DNA from 3 places in the Mesorhizobium sp. M0119 genome. Region 2 is predicted to be linked to each of the others. Evidence: predicted binding sites of a transcription regulator. Region 2 holds the regulator's gene; each other region holds the start of a gene.
The links. Region 2 encodes PhoB, which activates phosphate uptake and scavenging genes when phosphate is short. Its sites were predicted from a motif close to TGTCATNNANCTGTCAT; they were not measured.
Positions count from the first base shown of each region.

Region 1: the regulator PhoB is predicted to act here: its motif matches at 4,951-4,967, upstream of NKJ40_RS28235 (inorganic phosphate transporter).
Region 3: the regulator PhoB is predicted to act here: its motif matches at 4,879-4,895, upstream of ppk2 (polyphosphate kinase 2).

Region 1 covers NZ_JAMYTU010000052.1:9,209-16,758, reverse strand. Annotated here, with positions in the region: gene NKJ40_RS28250 (efflux RND transporter permease subunit) at 1-2,941, opposite strand, end outside; gene NKJ40_RS28245 (efflux RND transporter periplasmic adaptor subunit) at 2,938-4,215, opposite strand; gene NKJ40_RS28240 (TetR/AcrR family transcriptional regulator) at 4,366-4,902, shown strand; gene NKJ40_RS28235 (inorganic phosphate transporter) at 5,021-6,625, shown strand; gene NKJ40_RS28230 (transporter) at 6,713-7,550, shown strand, end outside.
Region 2 covers NZ_JAMYTU010000055.1:6,534-14,083, forward strand. Annotated here, with positions in the region: gene pstS (phosphate ABC transporter substrate-binding protein PstS) at 1-527, shown strand, start outside; gene pstC (phosphate ABC transporter permease subunit PstC) at 587-1,576, shown strand; gene pstA (phosphate ABC transporter permease PstA) at 1,580-2,431, shown strand; gene pstB (phosphate ABC transporter ATP-binding protein PstB) at 2,428-3,231, shown strand; gene phoU (phosphate signaling complex protein PhoU) at 3,264-3,971, shown strand; gene phoB (phosphate regulon transcriptional regulator PhoB) at 3,988-4,677, shown strand; gene NKJ40_RS28755 (ROK family protein) at 4,687-5,931, opposite strand; gene xylF (D-xylose ABC transporter substrate-binding protein) at 6,217-7,257, shown strand; gene NKJ40_RS28765 (sugar ABC transporter permease) at 7,400-7,550, shown strand, end outside.
Region 3 covers NZ_JAMYTU010000005.1:181,314-188,863, reverse strand. Annotated here, with positions in the region: gene NKJ40_RS07375 (enoyl-CoA hydratase/isomerase family protein) at 1-665, opposite strand, end outside; gene NKJ40_RS07370 (DUF8605 domain-containing protein) at 811-1,635, shown strand; gene hemB (porphobilinogen synthase) at 1,722-2,753, shown strand; gene NKJ40_RS07360 (dihydrofolate reductase family protein) at 3,156-3,803, shown strand; gene ppk2 (polyphosphate kinase 2) at 3,852-4,772, opposite strand; gene NKJ40_RS07350 (aldo/keto reductase) at 5,053-6,096, shown strand; gene NKJ40_RS07345 (hypothetical protein) at 6,220-6,381, shown strand; gene NKJ40_RS07340 (DUF982 domain-containing protein) at 6,430-6,687, opposite strand; gene NKJ40_RS07335 (GntR family transcriptional regulator) at 6,785-7,447, opposite strand.

The DNA of each region.
Region 1 (7,550 bases), on a different contig from region 2:
GGCCCATCGAATAGCGTGCCGCGGCACCCGCGCCGCTGGAGATGATCAGCGGCACCACGCCGAGCGCCATCGCCGCCGTCGTCATCAGGATCGGCCGCAGCCGCACCTTGGCGGACGCGATGATCGCATCGCGCCGCCGCATGCCGTGCATTTCACGCTGCTGGTTGGCGAACTCGACCAGAAGGATGCCGTGCTTGGTGATCAGGCCGATCAGCGTGATCAAGCCGACCTGGGTATAGATGTTGAGCGTGCCGAGCCCGATATTAAGCGGCACGATCGCGCCGAAGATCGAGAGCGGCACCGCCATCATAATGATCAACGGATCGCGGAAGCTTTCGAACTGCGCCGCCAGCACCAGGTAGATGACGAGCACAGCCGCCGCGAAGGCGATGATGATCGTGTAGCCCTGTTGCTTCTCCTGCCTCGACTGGCCGGTATAGTCGATGAAGAACGTGTCGGGCAGACTTTCCCTGGCGATGTCCTCGATGGTCTTCAGCCCGTCACCGGTGGTGACGGTGGGCAATGGCAGAGCGGAAATCGTGGCGGAGTTCAACTGGTTGAACTGCTCGATGGCGGCCGGCGACGCGTTGGTCGAGATCTTCACCACCGCTGAGAGCGGCACCATCTCGCCCGACACGCTGCGCACGAAATACTCCCCCAGCTTTTCGGGATTGTCGCGGAATTGCTGCGGTACCTGCGGGATGATGTCGTAGCTGTTGGATTCGCGGTCGAATTGCGCCACCTCGGCGCCACCGACCAACAGGGTCAGCGTCCGGCCGATGTCGGCGATCGGCAGGTTGAGCGCGGCGGCGCGATCGCGGTCAATCGTCACCGTCACTTCCGGTGCGTCGAAGGTCATCGAATTCTGCACGACGATGAAGCGGCCGGAGGCCTGCGCCTTGTTCTTGATGTCTTCGGCCGCCTCGTACACCTGCGAGGCGTCGCCGGTAGAGCGCACGACCATCGTTATCGGCAGGCCGCCGCCGGAGCCGGGCAGCGTCGGCGGCGCGAAGACGAAAGCTTCGACGCCCGCAACCTTGGCAAGGCGGGCGGTGATGTCTTCCTGAAGTTCCTTCGAGCTGCGCGCGCGCTCGGCCCAGTCCTTGAACGCAAAGCCGACGAAAGCGCTGTTCGTCGGACCTTGGAACGCGACGGCGGAGAACCGCGCCCTGGTTTCGGGGATATCATTCACCAGCCCGAGAATCTGGTTCACATAGGTCTCGGTGTAGTCCGACGTCGCATAGCGCGGCGCGTTCACAATAGACAGCAAGAAGCCCTGGTCTTCTTCCGGCGCCAGTTCGCTCGAGGTCTTGGTGAACATGAAGCCGGTCGTGGCGACCAGTGCGATGACGATCATCAGCGTCACCGGGCGATAGTTCAACGAACCGGTGACCAGCCGCTCATAGATGTGTTCGACGCGACCAAACGTATTGTCGACAATGCGCTGGAAACGGCTGTGCGAGCCGGCCCTCAGGATGCGTGCCGACATCATCGGCGTGATGGTTAGGGCAACGACACCCGACAGGACCACAGAGCCGGCAAGCGTCACCGCGAATTCGCGAAACAGTGCGCCTGTCAGGCCGCCGGTGAAGGCCAGCGGCGCGAACACGGCGGCCAGCGTTATCGTCATGGCGACGACGGCGGACGAGATCTCCCGCATGCCGTTGAACGCCGCCTGCATCGGCGACAAACCATCTTCTTCCATGTGGCGGTGGATGTTTTCCACCACCACGATGGCATCATCGACAACCAGTCCGATCGCCAGCACCATGGCCAGCAACGACAAAAGGTTGATCGAATAACCCAAAGAAAACAGCAGGAAACAGACGCCGATCAGCGACAGCGGAATGGTCACGATCGGCATCAGCACCGAACGGAACGAGCCGAGGAAGAGCAGGATGACAACGATGACGATGGCGACCGCCTCGCCGATGGTCTTGAACACCTCCTCGATCGACGCGCTGATCTGCTCGGTCGAATCGTAGACGATCTCGATCGTCATGCCGAGCGGCAGCGTCTCCTGGATCGTCGGCACAATCTTGTGGATCGCCGCCGCGGTGGTCAGTGGATTGGCGGCCGGCGTCGGAAAGATGGCGAGAAAGATGCCGGGCTTGCCGTTGAAGCTCACCCTGGTGTCGGTGTTCGCCGCGGCGAGTTCGACGCGCGCCACGTCGCGCAATCTCACCACATTGCCGTCTTTCGAACGGAGTGGAAGAGCGGCGAAAGCCTCCGGCGTCTGCAGCGTCGAGCGAACGGTGATCGAGGAAGCCACATATTCGTTTTCGGTATCGCCGGGCGCGGAGAGGAAATTCGACGCGTTGATGGCGGTCAGCACTTCCGCCGCCGTCACGCCGCGCGCCGCCAGTTTGATCGGGTCGATCCAGACACGCATCGAATACTCGGCGGCGCCGAATATCTGCACGTCGGCGACACCTTCGACCGTCGACATGCGCGGCCGCACGACGCGCTCGATATATTCGGTGAGCTGTTCCGGCGTCATGTTCGGATTCTGCATCGAGATGTACATCATTGCGAACTGCTGGCCGGTGCCTTTGACGATCACCGGGTCTTTGGTTTCGTCCGGCAGATCGCCGCGAACGCTCTGCACCTTCGATAAGACTTCGTTCAGCGCGACGTCGGGGTTAGAGCCGAGTTTCATCTGCACCGTCACGGTGCTGGATGACGGCCGGCTCGCCGACGTGACATAATCGATGTTTTCGGTCGAAGCGACGGCACGCGCGATCGGCGCGGAAATGAACCCCTGGATCAGGTCGGCGCTGGCGCCGGGATAGGCCGTGGTGATCGTGATGGCCGTTTCTTCAACCTCTGGATACTCCCGGATCGAAAGGTTGAAGATGCCCTGAAAACCCAAAAGCAGGATCATGCAGGCAAGCACGGTCGAAAGGACCGGGCGGCGGATGAAGAGGTCGGAAAAGCTCATTGCTGGGCTGCCTGCTGGTTCCCCGGCTTGCTCGGATCGATCGTGTTGTCGACGGCAACGGACATGCCGTTGGAGAGCCGATTCTGGCCGGCGGTAACGACTTCGTCGCCGGGCTCGATGCCCTCCAGGATCTCGACCAAGCCAGCTTTGCGGCGGCCTGGCTTGACGAACACCTGGGCGAGCACGAGCTGCGGCTTCTGTTCTTCCGCTGCCGGTTTGTCTTCCGCTGCCGGTTTGGCTGGGGTAGCGGCCGGCTTTTCTTCGGGTCTTGCCGCGGGTGCTTCGGTTGCGGGCTTGGCAGCATCTGCCGCTGACTTTTCTTCCGGCTTTGCCTCGGGAGCCGCTCCGTTGGTTTCGGCGGATTTGGCCGGGCGCACCACGAAGACGAAGTCACCGTACAGGCTGGAGGTCAGTGCCGTCTGCGGCAGGGCCAGCACGTTGTTCTCCTCGGGCAGTTCGACGCGCACCTGGACGAACTGGCCGGGCGTCAGCTTGCCTTCCGGATTGCCGACCTCCGCCCTCACCGTCACCAGCCGGCTCGTCGGATCGATCTTCGGATCGATACCGCGGATGCTGCCGGCGAACGGCATGTCGCCGCCGCCGACGCCGAGCCGCACCGTCTGTCCGATCCTCAGCTGCGGAAGCTGCTGCTCCGGCACCGTGAAATCGACACGCATCGTATCCATGTCCTGCAAGGTCACCACGGCGGTGCCGGGTGTGAGATACTGGCCAAGGTCGATTTTCGGAATACCGACGGTGCCCTTGAATGGCGCCGTCAACTGCTTTTGGTCGAGCACCGCTTGCAGCTTGTTTACCTGCGCAGCGGAGACCGACGCTGCCGCCTGCGCCGTGTCGAGTGTAGCGTCGGTGCCGACGCCGCGCTTCTGCAGCTCAAGGGCGCGCATCAGCGTCGTCTGGTCGGATGTGGCTTGCGCCTTCGACGCAACGAGGTCGGCTCGCTCGACGGCATCGTCGAGCTGCAGCAGCACGGCGTTGGCGGCGACCTTCTGATTGGCATGAAACAGGATGTCCTTGACGATGCCCGCGGTTTCGACAGTCAGGTCGACGCCGCGTACGGCACTGACAGTGCCGATCGCCTCGATGCCGGGCGTCCAGGACATCGGTTTGACGATGACCGTCGACACGGTCGCGGCCGGCGGCTTCATGGTGGCGAAGAACTGTTTGACCGCATTTTCGCGAAACAGGTTGAAGCCGACGATGCCGCCGCACACCAGCACGAGCAGAATGAAGGCGATAATGAAGCGCTTGATCACGAACAGTCCTCTCGGCCATGGCCCAGCATAACGGTCGGACGACCGGAACACATACCTGTGACTGGTCCCAATTTCAAATGACGGCGATCTTACTGTACCGTCTGGACGGTCTTGTCAATTCCGCCTAAGCTAATGAATGGGGAACGCTTGATGAAGGCCCGCAGAGCAAATTCGCGCGAGAAGATTCTCGCTGCCGCCGCCGCCGTGGCGCGCGAGACGGGTCCTGGCAGCCTGTCGCTGGATGCGGTCGCCAGCCGTGCCGGCGTGTCGAAGGGCGGTCTTCTCTACAATTTCCCGACCAAGGCGAAATTGATGCAAGCGCTGGTGGAGGATTATCTTAGCGCGTTCCGACAGGCGCTTGAGGCCGCCCGCACCAACGGCGTCAGCGGCGAGAGCCCGCTTGCGGCCTATATCAGGCTTTCGGCCGAGCATGCCGAGGCAACGAAACCGTCGGCGTCCTGGATATTTTCGGCGATTGCCGAGGATCCCGATTTCCTGACGCCGATAAAATCGTTCAGGCGGCAGGTGTTCGAGCGGCTAAAGGAGGAAACGCCGAACCTCAGGGCGCTGCTCGTGTGCTACCTCGCCATCGAAGGGCTTCGCAGCATGAACCTGTTCGGTTCGGACATTCTCTCCGCCGAAGAGCGCCGGCTGCTGATATCGACCCTGCTGGAGATCGCGGAATAGGTCAGGAACCACGTCCTGCAGTCTCTGCTCCGCCTCAAAGTGCCCCGCCGTCACACAGGCTTCATTGTGCGGACCTAGCGTCCTCCCGTTCTTTGCTGCAACGCAAGAGGAGTGGGGAATGGTCGATATTGTTTCAAGCGAAGCAGGAATTCCAAGGCCGGAGCATCCGCTCGATCGGCCGAACAGCACCGGAAAATGGTTTCTGCCGGCCTTCGCCGTTATCATTCTGGGCGGCCTTGCCTATGTCGGCTACGCGCTCAGCCAGGACCTGACCAGTACCGTCGCGGTGCCGTGGATCCTGCTTGGCCTGGCGCTGCTGATCGCGCTCGGCTTCGAATTCGTCAACGGTTTCCACGACACCGCCAATGCGGTGGCAACCGTGATCTACACGCATTCCATGCCGGCCGAGCTTGCGGTGATGTGGTCCGGCTTCTTCAACTTCCTCGGCGTGCTTACCGCCAGCGGGGCGGTCGCCTTCGGCATCATATCGCTGCTGCCGGTCGAACTGATCCTTCAGGTCGGATCGAGCGCGGGGCTGGCCATGGTCTTCGCGCTACTGGTCGCAGCGATCATGTGGAATCTCGGAACCTGGTATCTCGGCCTGCCTGCCTCGAGCTCGCACACGCTGATCGGTTCAATCATCGGCGTCGGTCTCGCCAACCAGTTCATGGCCCCGGCCGGCTCCGTCACCAGCGGCGTCGACTGGTCACAGGCGTCCAATGTCGGCCTGTCGCTTCTGATCTCGCCGCTGGTCGGATTCGGCCTGGCTGCGCTGCTGCTTCTGGTGATGAAGCTGCTGGTCAGGAACCGCGAGCTCTACGAGGCGCCCAAGTCGAGCGCGCCGCCGCCACTGTGGATCCGGGCGCTGCTTATCTTCACCTGCACCGGCGTCAGCTTTGCCCACGGCTCCAATGACGGGCAAAAGGGCATGGGCCTCATCATGCTCATCCTGATCGGCGTGGTGCCGACCGCCTTCGCGCTCAACCGCACACCGGACGTGAACTATCTCGAAGCTTACAAGTCCGCGGCGACGCAGGTCGAAACGGTACTCGGCAAATACGTCAAGCCCGGCGTCGCCGTGACCGACGCGGCGACCGCGGTAGGTGACGCCGTTCGCACCAAGACCTGGAAGGACGAGACCACGCCTGCCCTGCAGAGCTTCATCCACGACACCAGCGCCATGTTGTCGCCCTATCCGTCCGTGGAAAAGCTGCCGACAACGCTGGTCAGCAACGCCCGCAACAACATCTATCTTATCGGTGAAACGCTGAAGCTGATCGACAAGAAGAAGCTGCTGCCGATGCAGGCAGACGACCTGAAGGCTGTGACGACCTATCATAAGGCCGTCGATAACGCGACGAAGTTCATCCCGCTCTGGGTCAAGGTCGCCATCGCGCTGGCGCTCGGCCTCGGCACCATGGTCGGCTGGAAGCGCATCGTCGTCACCGTAGGCGAGAAGATCGGCAAAAGCCATCTGACCTACGGCCAGGGTGCGTCCGCCGAGCTTGTCGCGATGGCGACGATCGCATCGGCCGACTATCTCGGCCTGCCGGTCTCGACCACTCATGTGCTGTCGTCGGGCGTTGCCGGCACGATGGCGGCGAATGGCTCGGGCCTGCAATGGTCGACGGTGCGCAACATGCTGATGGCCTGGATACTGACCCTTCCGGTCTCCATCTGTCTTGCCTTCGTGTTGTTCGTCATCTTCCGCCAGGTGTTCTGAGCGGGGGACAGGGTTTGACCGGAATGTCGCGGCGCCGGCCCCGGCGCCGCCTGGATCATCTGAACGTGCCTCGTTTCGGCGGCGGCCATGAATGACGCATCGCATCTGACATTGCTTGCCGCGGACGATCAGCATCATGCTCCCGGGCTGGTCTGGGCCTATCGTGCCGCGCCCGGCAAAGCTCCCGAACCGCTGGCGCCCCGATACATAGAGGCCGCGCTGGCCTCAGCGGACGGCTGGGTCTGGCTGCATGTCGACCTTGTCGACCGGCGCGCCCATTCCTGGGTCAGCCATGCCTGCGCGCTGCCGGCGTCGGCTCATGCAATCCTCGAAGGACATGAGGACAGCCTGGTGCTGGCGCATGAGAATGGCGTCGTCCACGGCATTTCGGCCGATCTGCATGGCGAGATCGCCCATCAGTCGACGACCATCGGCAGATTGCATTTTGCGGTCTCGGAGCGGCTGCTGGTCACCGGCCGCCGGCATCCGCTGGCGGCGGTGGAGGAAGTGCACACTGCCCTTGCCGCGGGGCTGCGGCCAGGCTCGGCATTCGAGCTGTTCGAAACGCTGGTCATGGCTTTTTGCAAGACCACCAGCCTGCGGCTCGCCGCGGCGACGAAGCGGCTGGATGCAGTCGAGGATCATCTCGTGACCGAGCGGCTTGCCGACGAAAGACGGCAGCTGAAGGATGTGCGCCGCCTTGCCGTATCCCTGCATCGGCCGATCTCGGCCCTGGCAGCGCTTTTCCAGGATGAAGACCGTTCCGCCTGGAACCTTTCCGCCGGCGCACATGAAGTTCTGCGCCGGCTTGCTGCGCGCCTTGAACGGCTCGACCGCGAGGTCGTCATGATCAACGACCGTGCAAGGCTGCTGCAGGAGGAGCTTGCGGCCGAGCTTGCCGACGAATCGAACCGCAGCCTCAAGG
Region 2 (7,550 bases):
TCAGCGCGGACTGGAAAGAAAAGGTCGGCGTCGACAAGGCCGTGGAATGGCCCGTTGGCATCGGCGCCAAGGGCAATGAGGGCGTTGCCAACAACGTCTCCCAGACCGGCGGCGCGATCGGCTATGTCGAATACGCCTATGCCAAGCAGAACAAGCTCACCCACACCGACATGATCAACAAGGACGGCAAGAAGGTCGAGCCTGCCGCGGCGGCCTTCTCGGCGGCAGCGGCCAATGCCGACTGGAGCTCGCAGCCGGGCTATGGCGTGATCCTCGCCAACGAGCCGGGCGCCGAGTCCTGGCCGATGACGGCGGCCACGTGGATACTCCTGTACAAGAAGCCGGACGACGCCGCGACCACCGCCGAAGCCCTTAAATTCTTCGCCTGGGCATATGACAAGGGCGACGAGATGGCCGGCGAGCTGGACTACGTTCCGATGCCCGACAAGGTGGTAGAGAGCGTCAAGGCGATGTGGGCCAAGGAAGTCGTCGGCAGCGACGGCAAGCCGCTCTACTCGGCTATGTAATCTCCTTCAGGGAGGGCGTCGACGGCGCCCTCCCTGTTGCCTTCAATCGCGAGGACCTAATGACCATCGCTTCCGATGCCATGCCATCATCTGCAGCAGCCCGGGCGAGGGAAGCTACGGTGCGGCGCTTCGCGCTCACAGATGCCATATTCCGCGGACTCACCCGCGCTTCCGCAATTCTGGTGCTGGTCATCCTCGGCGGTGTCGCGATCTCGCTGTTTGCCGGCTCATGGCAGGCGCTGTCGGCCTTCGGTTTCTCCTTCCTGACGACTGAAAGCTGGAATCCGGTCACGGAAAAATTTGGCGCACTGGCGCCGATCTACGGCACCCTGGTAACGGCGGCCATCGCCATCCTGATCGCGGTCCCGATCGGCATCGGCATTGCCGTGTTTCTCACCGAGCTCTGCCCGCGCCCGCTCAGGCGCCCGATCGGCATAGCGGTCGAGCTATTGGCCGGCATTCCCTCGATCATCTATGGTATCTGGGGCCTGTTCGTGTTCGCGCCGTTCCTGCAGACGACGATACAGCCCTTCATCATCAACATCTTCCACGGCGTGCCGGGACTATCCAGCCTTTTCGCCGGCCCTCCTTACGGCATCGGCCTTCTGACCTCGGCGCTGATCCTCGCCATCATGGTGCTGCCCTTCATCACCTCGATCACCAAAGATGTCTTCGATACGGTGCCGGCGGTGCTGAAGGAATCGGCCTACGGCATCGGTTGCACGACCTGGGAAGTGACCCGGCGCGTGGTCATTCCCTATACCCGCATCGGCATCATGGGCGGCGTCATGCTTGGTCTCGGCCGGGCGCTCGGCGAGACCATGGCGGTGACCTTCGTCATCGGCAACGCGCACCGCATCAGTGCCTCTCTGTTCGCGCCGGGCACGACGATCTCGGCGACCATCGCCAATGAATTCACGGAGGCCGACGGCGACCTCTACACCTCCTCGCTGGTTTCGCTCGGCCTGATCCTGTTCGTCATCACCTTCCTGATCCTTGCCGCCGCCCGCTATATGCTGATGCGGATCGACGCCCGTACGGGAGCCTGACCGATGTCGACATCCTCATCGCTCCACAGCCGCCGCAAAGCCAGGAATTCGGTGATGATGGCGCTTTGCGTCGTCGCCGCCGGCATCGGGCTTGCCTGGCTGGCGCTCATCCTCGGCGCGCTGGTCTATAAGGGTACGGCCGGGCTTTCGCTCGCGGTCTTCACCGAGATGACGCCACCACCCGGCGAGGCCGGCGGCCTGCTCAATGCCATCGCGGGCAGCCTGCTGATGACGATCATCGCCGTTGTGGTCGGCACGCCGATCGGCGTGCTGGCGGGAACCTACATGGCCGAGTATGGGCGCTTTTCGCGCATCACCACCGTCGTCCGCTTCATCAACGACATCCTGTTGTCGGCGCCGTCGATCATCATCGGCTTGTTCGTCTATGAGCTGATGGTGCGGCCAATGGGACATTTCTCGGCCATTGCCGGCGCCGTGGCGCTTGCCATCCTGGTCATTCCGGTGGTCGTGCGCACCACTGAAGACATGCTCAACCTGGTACCGAACGCGTTGCGTGAAGCCGGTGCCGCGATCGGCGCGCCGCGCTGGGTGGTGATCCGTTCGGTCGCCTATCGCGCCGCATTGTCCGGCATCGTCACCGGTATATTGCTGGCGATAGCACGCATTTCCGGCGAGACGGCGCCGCTGCTCTTCACCGCGCTCAACAACCAGTTCTGGAGCAGCAATATCAACGCGCCGATGGCCAGCCTGCCGGTGACCATCTTCCAGTTCGCTCTCAGCCCTTACGAGGAATGGCAGCAGCTGGCGTGGACCGGCGCACTCATAATCACCCTGACGGTTCTGGGCTTGAGCATCCTCGCCCGCAGCCTTACCGGACGCAGAGAGGACAGATGACACAGATGTTGTCCCCGGACATGACGATGACCGAAACGGTCGCCGAGAAGACGAAGATCGAGGTCAAGAACCTCAACTTCTACTACGGCCAGAGCAAGGCGCTAAAGGACATCAGCCTGTCGCTGCCCGAGCGCAGTGTCACGGCCTTCATTGGGCCTTCGGGCTGCGGGAAATCGACGCTGCTGCGTGTGTTCAACCGCATCTACGAGCTCTACCCGAAACAGACGGCCGAGGGCCAGGTGCTGCTCGACGGCCAGAACATTCTCGACCGGTCGCAGGATCTCAACCTCCTGAGGACCAAGATCGGCATGGTGTTCCAGAAGCCGACACCGTTCCCGATGTCGATCTACGAGAACATCGCCTTCGGCGTCAGGCTCTATGAGAATCTCGGCAAATCCGAGATGGACGGCCGCGTCGAACAGGCATTGAAGCGCGCCGCGCTGTGGAGCGAGGTCAAGGACAAGCTCAACGCCAGCGGCTTGAGCCTGTCCGGCGGCCAGCAGCAGCGGCTCTGCATCGCCCGCACCGTGGCCGTGAAGCCGGAAGTCATTCTGCTCGACGAACCGGCGTCCGCACTCGACCCGTTGTCGACCGCAAAGATCGAGGAACTGATCGACGAATTGCAAGCCGACTACACGATCGTCATCGTCACCCACAACATGCAGCAGGCGGCGCGCGTGTCGCGCCAGACCGCCTTCATGTATCTGGGTGAACTGGTCGAGTTCGACCGGACCGAGAAGATCTTCACGTCGCCCCGCGAGAAGCGCACGCAGGACTACATCACCGGCCGCTTCGGCTGAGCCGTTCCGATCATGCATATGAGGACAGGACCATGGGCGAACACACAGTCGCTTCTTTCGACGAGGATCTCGAGCAGATCAGCAAGCTGATCCGCGACATGGCCGACCTCGCCGGTTCGATGGTCGGCGGGGCAACCAAGGCCCTGTTGAATTCCGACAATGTGCTGGCGCAACGCGTCGTTTCCGACGACGCCATCATGGATGCGCGTCAGCGCGAACTGGACGATCGCGCCATCACCCTGATCGCCAAACGCCAGCCGATGGCCCACGATCTTCGCCATGTGGTCGGAGCGATCCGTATGGCCGGCGACCTGGAACGCATCGGCGACCTTGCCAAGAATATCGCCAAGCGTGTGAGTGCGGTCGGCCTCAACGTCACACCGCGCGACCTGTCGCATTCCATCGACGCGATGGCGCAGCTGGTGCTCATCCAGGTGCAGGGCGTCATCGAGGAATATGCTGCAGGCGATGCGGCCGGGTTGGCCAAGCTGCGTGCCGCCGACGAGCGCATCGACGTCAAATACACGTCCGTGTTCCGCGAGCTGTTGACCTACATGATGGAAGATCCGCGCAACATCACCGCTTGCACGCACCTGCTGTTCTGCGCCAAGAATCTGGAGCGGATCGGCGACCATGTCACCAACATCGCCGAAAATGCGTATTATGTGCTGACCGGGGAGCAATTGCCGGTCAATCGTCCGAAGCAGGACGAAACGACAATGTCCGCACCGGTGACATGATGGGGGTGCCCAGCCGATGATCGCACCACGCATAATGGTGGTGGAGGACGAGGAGCCGTTGGGTGTGCTGCTCCGCTACAATCTCGAATCCGAAGGCTACCAGGTCGAGGTGGTGACACGCGGCGACGAAGCCGAGATCCGTTTGCAGGAGAATGTGCCCGACCTTCTGGTGCTCGACTGGATGATACCAGCGGTTTCCGGCATCGAGCTCTGCCGCCGGTTGCGGGTGCGCCCCGAAACCGAGCGGCTGCCGATCATCATGCTGACCGCGCGCGGCGAGGAGAGCGACAGGGTGCGCGGTCTTTCGACCGGCGCCGACGACTATCTGGTCAAACCGTTTTCGACACCGGAATTCATGGCCAGGGTCAAGGCGCTGCTGCGCCGCGCCAAGCCTGAAGTGCTGTCCAGCGTGCTGAAGGTCGGCGACATCGTGCTCGATCGCGAATCGCACAGGGTCTATCGCAAGAAGAGCGAGATCAGGCTCGGGCCGACCGAATTCCGGCTGCTCGAGTTCATGATGCGGCATCCGGGCCGCGTCTTCTCGCGCAGCCAGTTGCTCGATAATGTCTGGGGCGAGACAATCTACATCGACGAACGCACAGTGGACGTCCATGTCGGCCGGCTGCGCAAAGCCGTCAACAACGGCCGCATGCCGGATGTCATCCGCACCATCCGCGGTGCCGGTTATGCGATCAGGGAAGATTGACCCGCCTGGTCAGGCTACGTGCTTTCTGACGCCGGGCCTCATTTGCGCGCCCGGCGCGAAAATCTCCTGGTCGACGAAGCTTAACGCCCGCATCGCGCAGCCTTCGCGGATCAGCGGCAATTCGTTTGGTTCGGTGTCGAAGGAGATCGAGCCCGAATGCTGGCCGCCGGCGGTCTGGGCGATGGCCTGGCGCAAGGCCGGCTCGATCAGATCGAAGGCGGCGGCACTGGCGCCGACCATCGCGACCGGCGCCGGATCGATCAGCGCGAACAGCGAGCCGAGACCGAAACCCAGCGCTTCGCCGGCCTTGCGGTAGGCCTCGCGTTCCGGCCCATCTTTCTCGCGTGCCCGGGCCGCCAGTGCGCGCATGTCGGCGTCGCTGACGTCGGCGATGGGTTCGCTGTCTTCGCTCATCTGCCTGGCGTTGCGCCAGATGGCGTAATTGCCGGCGTAGGCCTCGATGCAGCCGCGTCGTCCGCAACGGCAGAGCGCGCCGCCCGGACGATGGATCATGTGGCCAAACTCGCCGCCCGAGGAATGCGTGCCGGTGAACAGCTCGCCCTTGAGCACCAGCCCCATGCCGATGCCGTGCGAAAGCAGGATGGCGATGAAGTCGTCGCGATAGCGATCCGGATCGCGCCAGCGCAAAGCCACCGCCATCATATTGCAGTCGTTCTCCACCGTGGCCGGGATGCCGAATTCGTCCTCCAGCATGTCGGCAAAGGCGATATCGGTCTGCGGCGTGATCGGCGACCACAGCAGGGCGCGTGCAGGGGAGTCGGTAATGCCCTGAATCGCCAGGGCAATGCGGGCGACACTGCGGACGTCAAGGTCTGGATCCTCGAGCCGGCGCCGGACGATGGCCATGCATTCGCGGATCAGTTCGTCGCGCGGCATGGTCAGCGTGTCCAGCCGGCGCTGTTCCTCGGCGACCACCTGTCCCGCATAGTCGATAATGGCGGCCGACAGGAAATTCAGCGACAAAACCACGGTCAGCACCGCCGCCGCTTCCGGGTTGAGGGCGAGGCCGACCTGCGGACGACCGCGTTTCAACGAAACGGGCTCACTTGCCTTGCTCTCGGCGAGGATGCCTTCCCGTATCAGGTCGGAGGAGATCGCCGATATGGTCGAATGACTGAGGCCGGTGGTTGCTGCGATCTCAGTACGCGATGGCTGGCCGGCCCGGCGCACCGCCGAGATCACCATCGCCCGGTTGCGCCGGCGCAAATCGTCATGGCGGATTCCGACCGACATCGTTTGCTTTCCTCCCGGTTGCCGCGGCCGCTCATGAACCGGAAGCCGTCGGTAATGTCCGACAAATAGTGTCGGATGCAGGCAAATAGTGTCAGATGCCGGTGGCGCTGTCATCGTTTATTCCGACGCTCGAAAAAACTCGCAGAGTCATCAAAATCCATCAGAATCGATGTTGACAGCAGCCGGAGATCGGGCCAGTATTTTTTCGAGGCTCGAAAAAATTAGAGCTTCTAAGCTGGTCTTTGAGCCAATTGGTCACGCCGTACGCGGCGCAGGGAGGATATGATGAAGAAATTCACGACCGCCATTCTGGCGGGTGTCGCCATGACGCTGGCGCTGGCGTCGGTGGCGCAGGCTAAAGACAAGGTGATCGGCGTTTCCTGGTCGAACTTCCAGGAAGAGCGCTGGAAGACGGACGAGGCCGCAATGAAGGCGGCCATCGAGGCCGCCGGCGACAAGTATATTTCCGCCGACGCACAGTCCAACCCCGGCAAGCAGCTCACCGACGTCGAGAGCCTGATCTCGCAGGGCGCCAACGCACTGATCATCTTGGCGCAGGACGCCTCGGCCATCGGGCCAGCCGTGCAAAAGGCGCTGGACGAAGGTATTCCGGTTGTCGGCTACGACCGGCTGATCGAGAACAAGGACGTCTTTTACCTGACCTTCGACAACAAGGAAGTCGGCCGCATGCAGGCCCGCGAAGTGTTCAAGGTGAAGCCGGAAGGCAACTACGTCTTCATCAAGGGCTCGGGCGCCGATCCGAATGCCGATTTCCTGTTTGCCGGTTCGATGGAAGTGCTGAAGGACGCTATCGACAGCGGCAAGATCAAGAATGTCGGCGAGGCCTATACCGACGGCTGGCTGCCGGCCAACGCTCAGAAAAACATGGAACAGTTCCTGACCGCGAACGACAACAAGGTCGATGCCGTGGTCGCCGCTAACGACGGCACTGCCGGCGGTGTCGTCGCCGCTCTGACGGCGCAAGGGCTGGCCGGATCGGTTCCGGTTTCGGGCCAGGACGGCGACCACGCCGCGCTGAACCGCATCGCGCTCGGCACACAGACCGTGTCGGTATGGAAGGACGCGCGCCAGCTTGGCAAGAACGCCGCCGAGATCGCCTCGCAACTGGCCGACGGCAAGCAGATGACCGACATTGCCGGCGTGAAGGATTTCACCACGCCCGGCGGCAATACCGTCAAGTCGCTGTTCCTGACCCCGGTCGCCATCACCAAGGATAACCTTAACGTCGTCATCGACGCCGGCTGGATCAAGAAAGAAGAGGTCTGCGCCGGCGTGGCGGCGGGCACTGTTGCAGTCTGCAACTGAGCCGACGTTTCCGAGAAGTCCGAACGCCGCGGCCGCTCGCCGCGGCGTTTTTTCAACAAGAGTTGTTTTTCCGCTTTCGGCGGATAACTTCTAGGCTGCTTCCGGCATCCGCGGCAGACGGCAACCCGGCGGGAGAAACACGATGACCGACACGACTTCCAACACGCCGGTCGACAGCACGGCAGACCGGGCGCGGGAATCCGAGCTCGGCATCGTTGCCCGATTTCTCAAGGCAACCGAACTCGACACGCGCATGCTCGGCATGGTCGGCGCGCTGCTGGTCATCTGGGTCG
Region 3 (7,550 bases), on a different contig from region 2:
GGCCTGTCGGTCTCGCGCCTGGCCGGGATGAAGCAACCGCGCAGCACTGATTCCGGGTCGCCGCTTTCCGCCAGACGGTCGAGAAAGCCGGCCTGGTCCTCCGCCTTGATCGTATGGGTGGCGAGGCCCGACCACAAAGCGTCGCCATAGCGGATGCGGTTGCCGGTCAGCGCCAGATACATGCCGAAGCTGCCACCGAGATCCGGCAACAGATGGCTGGCGCCGACATCCGGGAAAAAGCCAATGCCGACCTCGGGCATGGCAAACTGGGCGTTCTCGGTCAGCACCCGCTGCGAGCCATGGAAGGAGATACCGACGCCGCCGCCCATGACGATGCCGTCGATCAGCGCGACATAGGGTTTCTTGATGCGGGCGATGCGGGCGTTCAGCCGGTATTCATCGACGAAGAAATCGACCGGAGGCTTTCCTGCGCGGCCGGCTTCGTAGATGTGGAGGATGTCGCCGCCTGCGGAAAACGCCCTGCCCTCGGCCTTGACGACGACAACGTCGACGCCGTCGTCGCGCTCCCAACTGCGCAGCGCCTTGTCCAGCGCCTTGACCATGCGGTGGGTCACGGCATTGAGCGCCTGCGGCCGCGTCAGCGTGACGACGCCGGCCCTGCCCAATCTTTCGAAGCGAATCTCGTCGCCTCCGCCAAAATCCATCGCCAGAGAATCCCTCCCCGCGCCCGCCGGGAGTGAAGTGCTAAAGCGTGGCGCATGGCCGCGTCAATGGCGGCGCCCAATCCGCTGCTTGGTCGTCGGCGTCACCCAGTGCTAATGCTGGCGCTTTGAACCGGAAGGTTGAACCATGCCTTGGTTGCCGCGCCTTGCTGTTGTGGTGGTCGGCCTGATCGCTGCGAACACTCCTCCCGTATCGGCCGAAACCGTCGACCAGCTCTATCAATCGCAGACCATCGTCACCGGCCAGGGCGAGGTCAACAGGCATATCGGTTTCAAGACCTGCCTCGATGCGGTGCTGGTTCGTGTGTCCGGCGATCAGCGGCTGCCGAAGAGAGCTGAGATGGCGGCGCTGCGCGACAAGGCCGGCAGCTTCGTTGCCGAATTCCGCTATCATGATCGTCTCGAAGGCATTCCGGTCCATGACGAACAGGGCACCCACGACCGACCGCACGATCTCACCTGCCTTTATAAGCCCGAAGTGATAGATCCCGTGCTTGCCGGGCTTGGCAGCAAGCCATGGCTTGCCGAGCGGCCACGCTTGGCGATTTTCCTCACCGCGGAGCAAGGCGCGAGACATTTCGCGCTGACCGCGGACGATCAGCGCGGAGCGGCGATGCGCGAATCCTTTGCCAATGCCACCGGTCCACTGGTCATGCGGATTGTGTTTCCCGCAGCGTCGCAGCTCTCCGCCTCAAAGCTGGACGACCGAAGCCTCAGCCATGCCGACATGGCGACATTGGACCAGCTTGCGAGGAAAGCCGGCGCCGACCAGGCGCTCGCCGGCAGCATCGTCTGGAGCGACAAGGAACTGGGCTGGATCGCCGATTGGCGGCTTGCCATGAAGGGCAAGAGCTACAAATGGCAAGTGCGCGGCGTCAGCTTCGACGAGGCATTCCGCGTCGCCATGCGGGGCGCGGCGCAGGTGTTGTCCGGCAACGGCGCGCCAGAGTAAGGTTTTGAACCAGCACTGGCACAATCGTGTCGCATTGGTCAGCGGGGAAGGCTCGTGGTAAAAGCCGCCGATCCGGAGTTTTTGCGATGAACAAATTCACCCCTGCAAAGCCTGCCGGCGCGCGCAGCGTCGACGAGATCACCGGCAGCCGGCGGCTGCGGCGCATGCGCAAGGCCGATTGGTCGCGCCGCCTTGTCCAGGAGAACCGGCTCTCGGTCGACGATCTGATCTGGCCGATCTTCGTCGTCGACGGCAGACAAGTGCGCGAACCGATCGCCGCCATGCCCGGCGTCTTCCGCCTGTCGCTCGACCTCGCCGTCAAGGAGGCCGAGCGCGCGGCCAAGCTTGGCATTCCGGCGATCGCCACTTTCCCCAATGTCGAGCTCGGCCTGCGCGATCAGACCGGTTCGCACATCCTCGATCCGGAAAACATCATCAACCGTGCCACCCGCGCCATCAAGCACGCAGTCCCGGAGATCGGCATCATCACCGACGCCGCGCTTGACCCGTTCACCTCGCATGGCCATGACGGCATCTTGCGCGAGGGCATTATCGTCAATGATGAAACGGTGGAGCAAATGACGGCGGCGGCCGTCATCCAGGCGGCGGCAGGGGCCGACATCATTGCCCCCTCGGACATGATGGACGGCCGGATCGGTGCCATCCGCGATGCGCTGGACGCCAATGGGTTTCAGGATGTAGCGATCATGTCCTATGCGACCAAGTTCGCATCCGCCTTTTACGGCCCCTATCGTGAGGCGGTCGGCACCGCCGGCCTGCTCAAGGGCGACAAGAAGACCTATTACATCGACCACGCCAATTCCGACGAAGCGGTGCGCGAGGCCGAGCAGGATCTCGCCGAGGGCGCCGACATGCTGATGGTCAAGCCCGGCCTGCCCTATCTCGACATCATCCGGCGGCTGAAGGACGAGTTGCAGATGCCGACCTTCGCCTATCAGGTCTCGGGCGAATATTCGATGATCAAGGCCGCCGCCGCCAATGGCTGGATCGATGGCGAAAAGGCGATGCTGGAATCGCTGCTCGCCTTCAAGCGCGCCGGCTGCGACGGCATCCTGACCTATTTCGCGCCTGAAGTGGCGGCGATGCTGAGGGGGTGATGCGCCTTTGTAGCGTCTACATCGAGTAGCGCTCCTTCGTCCAAAACGCGACATGGCCGCCGCAGGACAATCGCTTCAGGCTTACGCTGCCCCTCATTGCCCTGCCGGGCATTTCTCCCCGTAAAGTGACCGGGAGAAAGACGCGTTCGCAAAAGATTTCGCCAATCTCCAGCGTTGCAAAGCATCGCCGACGTTGCGGCCAGCCCCTTCGCCCCGTCACTATGCGGGGAGAAGCTGCCGGCAGGCGGATGAGGGGCGGCGCCGACATTGAGATTGGTTATTCCAACATGATTTGGAAGTGATCGCCCCACCGGCGATTCAAAATACCGCTTGCAAAATGCAATCAGTTAAGCTACCCCGATGACTGCTTGCATCTCACAATTGGTTATCGAGGAGGCTCTCATGTCCAAACTTCGCGTCAGCGCTTTCACCCTGTCGATCGACGGCTTCGGCGCCGGTCCCCACCAAGACCTGAAGAATCCGCTGGGTATTGGCGGGGAAGCCCTGCACGAATGGATGTTCGGCACCCGCACCTTCCGCACGATGGTCCTCGGCAAGGATGGCGGGACCACGGACACTGACGAGGCGTTCGCGGCACGCAGCTTCGAAAATGTCGGCGCATGGATCCTCGGCCGCAACATGTTTGGGCCGATCCGCGGCGAATGGCCGGATGACAGGTGGAAAGGCTGGTGGGGTGACAACCCACCCTACCATGTGCCGGTCTTCGTGCTCACGCACCATCCACGTGATCCCATTGTCATGGAGGGCGGCACGACCTTCTATTTCGTGACCGACGGCATCCACTCAGCGCTGCAAAAGGCGAAAGCAGCGGCTGACGGCAAGGACGTACGGCTCGGCGGCGGCGTCGCCACGATCCGGCAATATCTCCAGGAAAAGCTCATCGACGAAATGCATCTGGCGATCTCACCGGTCCTGCTAGGCGCCGGCGAGAGCCTTTTTGCCGGCATCGATATGCCCAAGCTCGGCTATCGCTGCAGCGAGCAGGTCGCGACGCCGAAGGCCACGCATGTCATCATCGAGCGCACCTAGCTTGTTGCAGGGCGCCGCCACGGAGGCAGCGCCCTCCTGCCGCTTTAGTCAGTACTTCTCCGGCACATACAGTTCGCGCGGCAGTACCTGGCGCTCGTATTCGGGATTGAAGACGCGCTCCGGCAGCGTGATCTCCTCGTGCGGCACCTCCTCATAGGGCATTTGCTTGAGGAGATGGTCAATGCAGTTCAGCCGTGCCCGCTTCTTGTCGTTGCCCTCGACGATGAACCACGGGGCTTCCGGGATATTGGTGCGGGCGAAGGTCTCTTCCTTGGCCTTGGTGTACTGCTCCCAGCGCACGCGCGACTGGAGGTCCATCGGTGATAGTTTCCATTGCTTCATCGGGTCGTGGATGCGCATCAAAAAGCGCATCTGCTGCTCCTCGTCGGTGATCGAAAACCAGTATTTGACGAGCGTAATGCCTGAGCGGACCAGCATGCGTTCGAAATCCGGAACGTCGCGGAAGAACTCCTCGACCTGATCCGGCTGGGCAAAGCCCATTACCCGCTCGACGCCCGAGCGGTTGTACCAGGAGTGGTCGAACAGCACGATCTCGCCGCCGGCCGGCAGATGCGGAACGTAGCGCTGGAAATACCATTGCGACTTCTCGCGCTCGGTCGGCGCCGGAAGTGCTGCGACGCGGCAGATGCGCGGATTAAGCCTCTGGGTGATGCGCTTGATAACGCCACCCTTGCCCGCCGAGTCGCGGCCCTCGAAGACCACGACGAGCTTCTTCTTGTGATAGGCGACCCAGGATTGCAGCTTGATCAATTCGGATTGCAACGTGATGAGATCGCGAAAATACTGCAGGCGGTCGATCGATGGCGGATGCGCATTCTTGTAGATCTTGGCGATCTCCATCGACAGCGCCGGCTCCGAGATTTCCAGCTCATAGTCTTCATCGAGCGTGTCGGCGAGTTCCGCTTCCAGCCAGTCCCTGGCCGGGGAATTCTGTTTTATCTCGGTCATTTGCGCTGCTCCGCTTACAGGCCTTGCCGGCCGCTGTCAGGCGCTCTGCCGCCCGGCCCGGCGGCCGGAAATCGAAGCGCTGGACCGATGTTAGTATAGGCCGGCAATGACGGTTTTATTGCAGCCACTACTGCGCTGGCTGTGCGTTCAATCCGGAAGATGTGATCGATGTTGCCCTGTAACACGGGGCGACAAGCGGAACGAATTATCCTACAAATGCCCGGTTCATTCAGGGCTGTCGTTTGCAACGCCCTTTCCCGATAAATCGTGAGGATACGACATGGAATACCGCACTCTCGGCCGTTCCGGGCTGAAGGTTTCGACGCTGACAATGGGCACCATGACGTTCGGCGGCGGCGGCGCGTTTTCGGCGGTCGGCAAGACCGATCTCGACGAGGCGCGCCGGATGATCGACCTTTGCATCGATGCCGGCGTCAATGTCATCGACACCGCCAACGTCTATTCGAACGGGGTGTCGGAAGAGATCATCGGCGAGGCGCTCGGCGGCAAGCGCAAGGGCGACGTGTTGATCGCCTCCAAGGCGCGCATGCGGATCGGCAAAGGCCCCAATGATGAAGGCCTGTCGCGCTACCATTTGGTCCGCGAATGCGAAAGGAGCCTTAAGCGGCTCAGGACGGATGTCATCGACATCTATTTCCTCCACGAGTGGGATGGCCTGACACCGCTTGAGGAAACCATCGCCGCGCTCGACACGCTGGTCGCGCAGGGCAAGGTCCGTTATGTCGGCTGCTCCAATTATTCCGGCTGGCAAGTTATGAAGGGGCTGGGGATCAGCGACCGTCATCACCAGCCGCGCTTCGTCACACAGCAGATCCATTACACGCTGGAAGCGCGCGAGGCCGAATATGAATTGTTGCCGATCTCGGTCGACCAGGGGCTCGGCGTGCTGGTCTGGAGCCCGCTTGCCGGCGGGTTGCTGTCCGGCAAATACCACCGTGACCAGCCGACTGCCCGCCAGCTCAGTGGCTGGTCGGAACCGCCGATCCGCGACGAGGACCGGCTGTGGCGGATCGTCGACGTGCTGATCGATATCGGCAAGAACCACGGCGTGTCGGCGGCGCAGGTGGCGCTTGCCTGGCTGCTTGGCCGGCCCGCCGTCAGTTCGCTGGTGATCGGCGGACGAACCGAAGCGCATTTCAAGGACAATATCGCCGCTGCAAGCCTGGTGCTCGGCGACGAGGAGCGCACACGCCTCGACGTGGTCAGCAGGCCGCCCGTGCTCTATCCCTACTGGCACCAGCAATTCACGGCAAAGGACCGGTTCGGGCCCGCCGATCTCGTCCTCGACCGGGACGGCGCCTGAAAAAACGCCCTGAAGCGGGGCTCGCCGGACTGCGCCGAGATATGGAGCCTATCGTGCCTTGCGGTGTTGTGTTTGCGGCCCAATGCTCCTAGGCAAAGGCCAAGCACAATGAAAGGAAACGATATGGCACGAGCACCGAACTACGGTCAGGAACGCAAGGAACGCGACCGGCAGAAGGCTGCCAAGAAGGCGGAAAAGCAGGCTGCCAAGGTCGCGGCCAAGGAGCGCTCGAAGCCCGAGGGCGAAAGCGAGCCCCAGACCAACACCGAAACGGCCGAGGGATGATATCAGGCCTGTCAGGCGGTCCGGGCCTCGGTCAAATCCCGCTATGCCTCAGGCGGGCGCCTTGTCGCTGACGAAGACGTTCACTTCACGAGCGGCGGCAATGAAGGCCCGTCTTGCGTTCATGGCCGGCTTGTCGCCGGCCAGCGCATCATGACAGGCTTGCAACGCTTCGCGGTGCTTGGGGCTGCGCTTGCCGGGCCAATTGTTGAGGAGGTAGTCGGAAGCCTCGCGGGCCGTACGCAAGAGCTGATTGCTTCCCGCCGCGCCCTTGACGGTCACGGGTGTGTCAAATCGGTTGTTTTCCATCGCCGCTCTTACGCCATCGGCATTTGCGAAGCGAGGCCGAAAGTAGCTTTCTTCGCTCATCTGCCCTTTTTCGTCATCAATGGCCGTGGATCCGAACTCAAGCGACGACGGCAAATCCCCTGGCGCGGAGGCCGCGCCGGTCGTTGCGCAGCGAGGTCACCAGCCGGTCGCGGCTGCCGATGATATGGGCTGAAAGCAGGCGGGCGGCGCTATCGGCATCGCCGGCCCGCACCGCCGACAGAATGGCATGGTGTTCGGCCCAGGCACGGCCGAGCGCTGCCTCGTCGCGAACCTCGAGCCAGCGGGCGCGCGACAGGCGGGTCATCGCGTCGCGAACCGCTCTGAACAGGAACTCGTTGCCGGATAGACGCGCCAACTCGATATGAAAATCCATGCCGACGCGATGCCATTCCTCGCGCGGCGTCTTGTCGTCGCAAGAATCGAGCATCGCCTCGATGATTTCGACGGCACTTCTGTCCTGCAAGGTGCAAGTTAGTCTGAGTGCCGCGACCTCGACCGCCTCGCGATAGACGGCGATCTGCTCGAGTTCAGCAAGATTGATGGGCGAGACCGTCCAGCCGCGGCCGTCGCGGCAGATCAGGCCTTCGGTCTCGAGCCGCAGCAATGCCGCCCTGACCGGCGTGCGCGAGGCGCCGAAGCGGCTTTCGACCCAGCGCTCCGTCAGCCGCTCGCCGGGACCGATCTCGAGCCCGAGGATCATCTCGCGAAGCCGCTTTTCGACGTTCTGCATCTGCGACATTGGCGTTCCGTTTAGGTCATTTGTTCCGGCAATCGGGTCACTGGCCAGCGTTGGCCGATCACGCCGGCCTTTGTCGATCATGTTTGAGAGGCCCGCATTGACA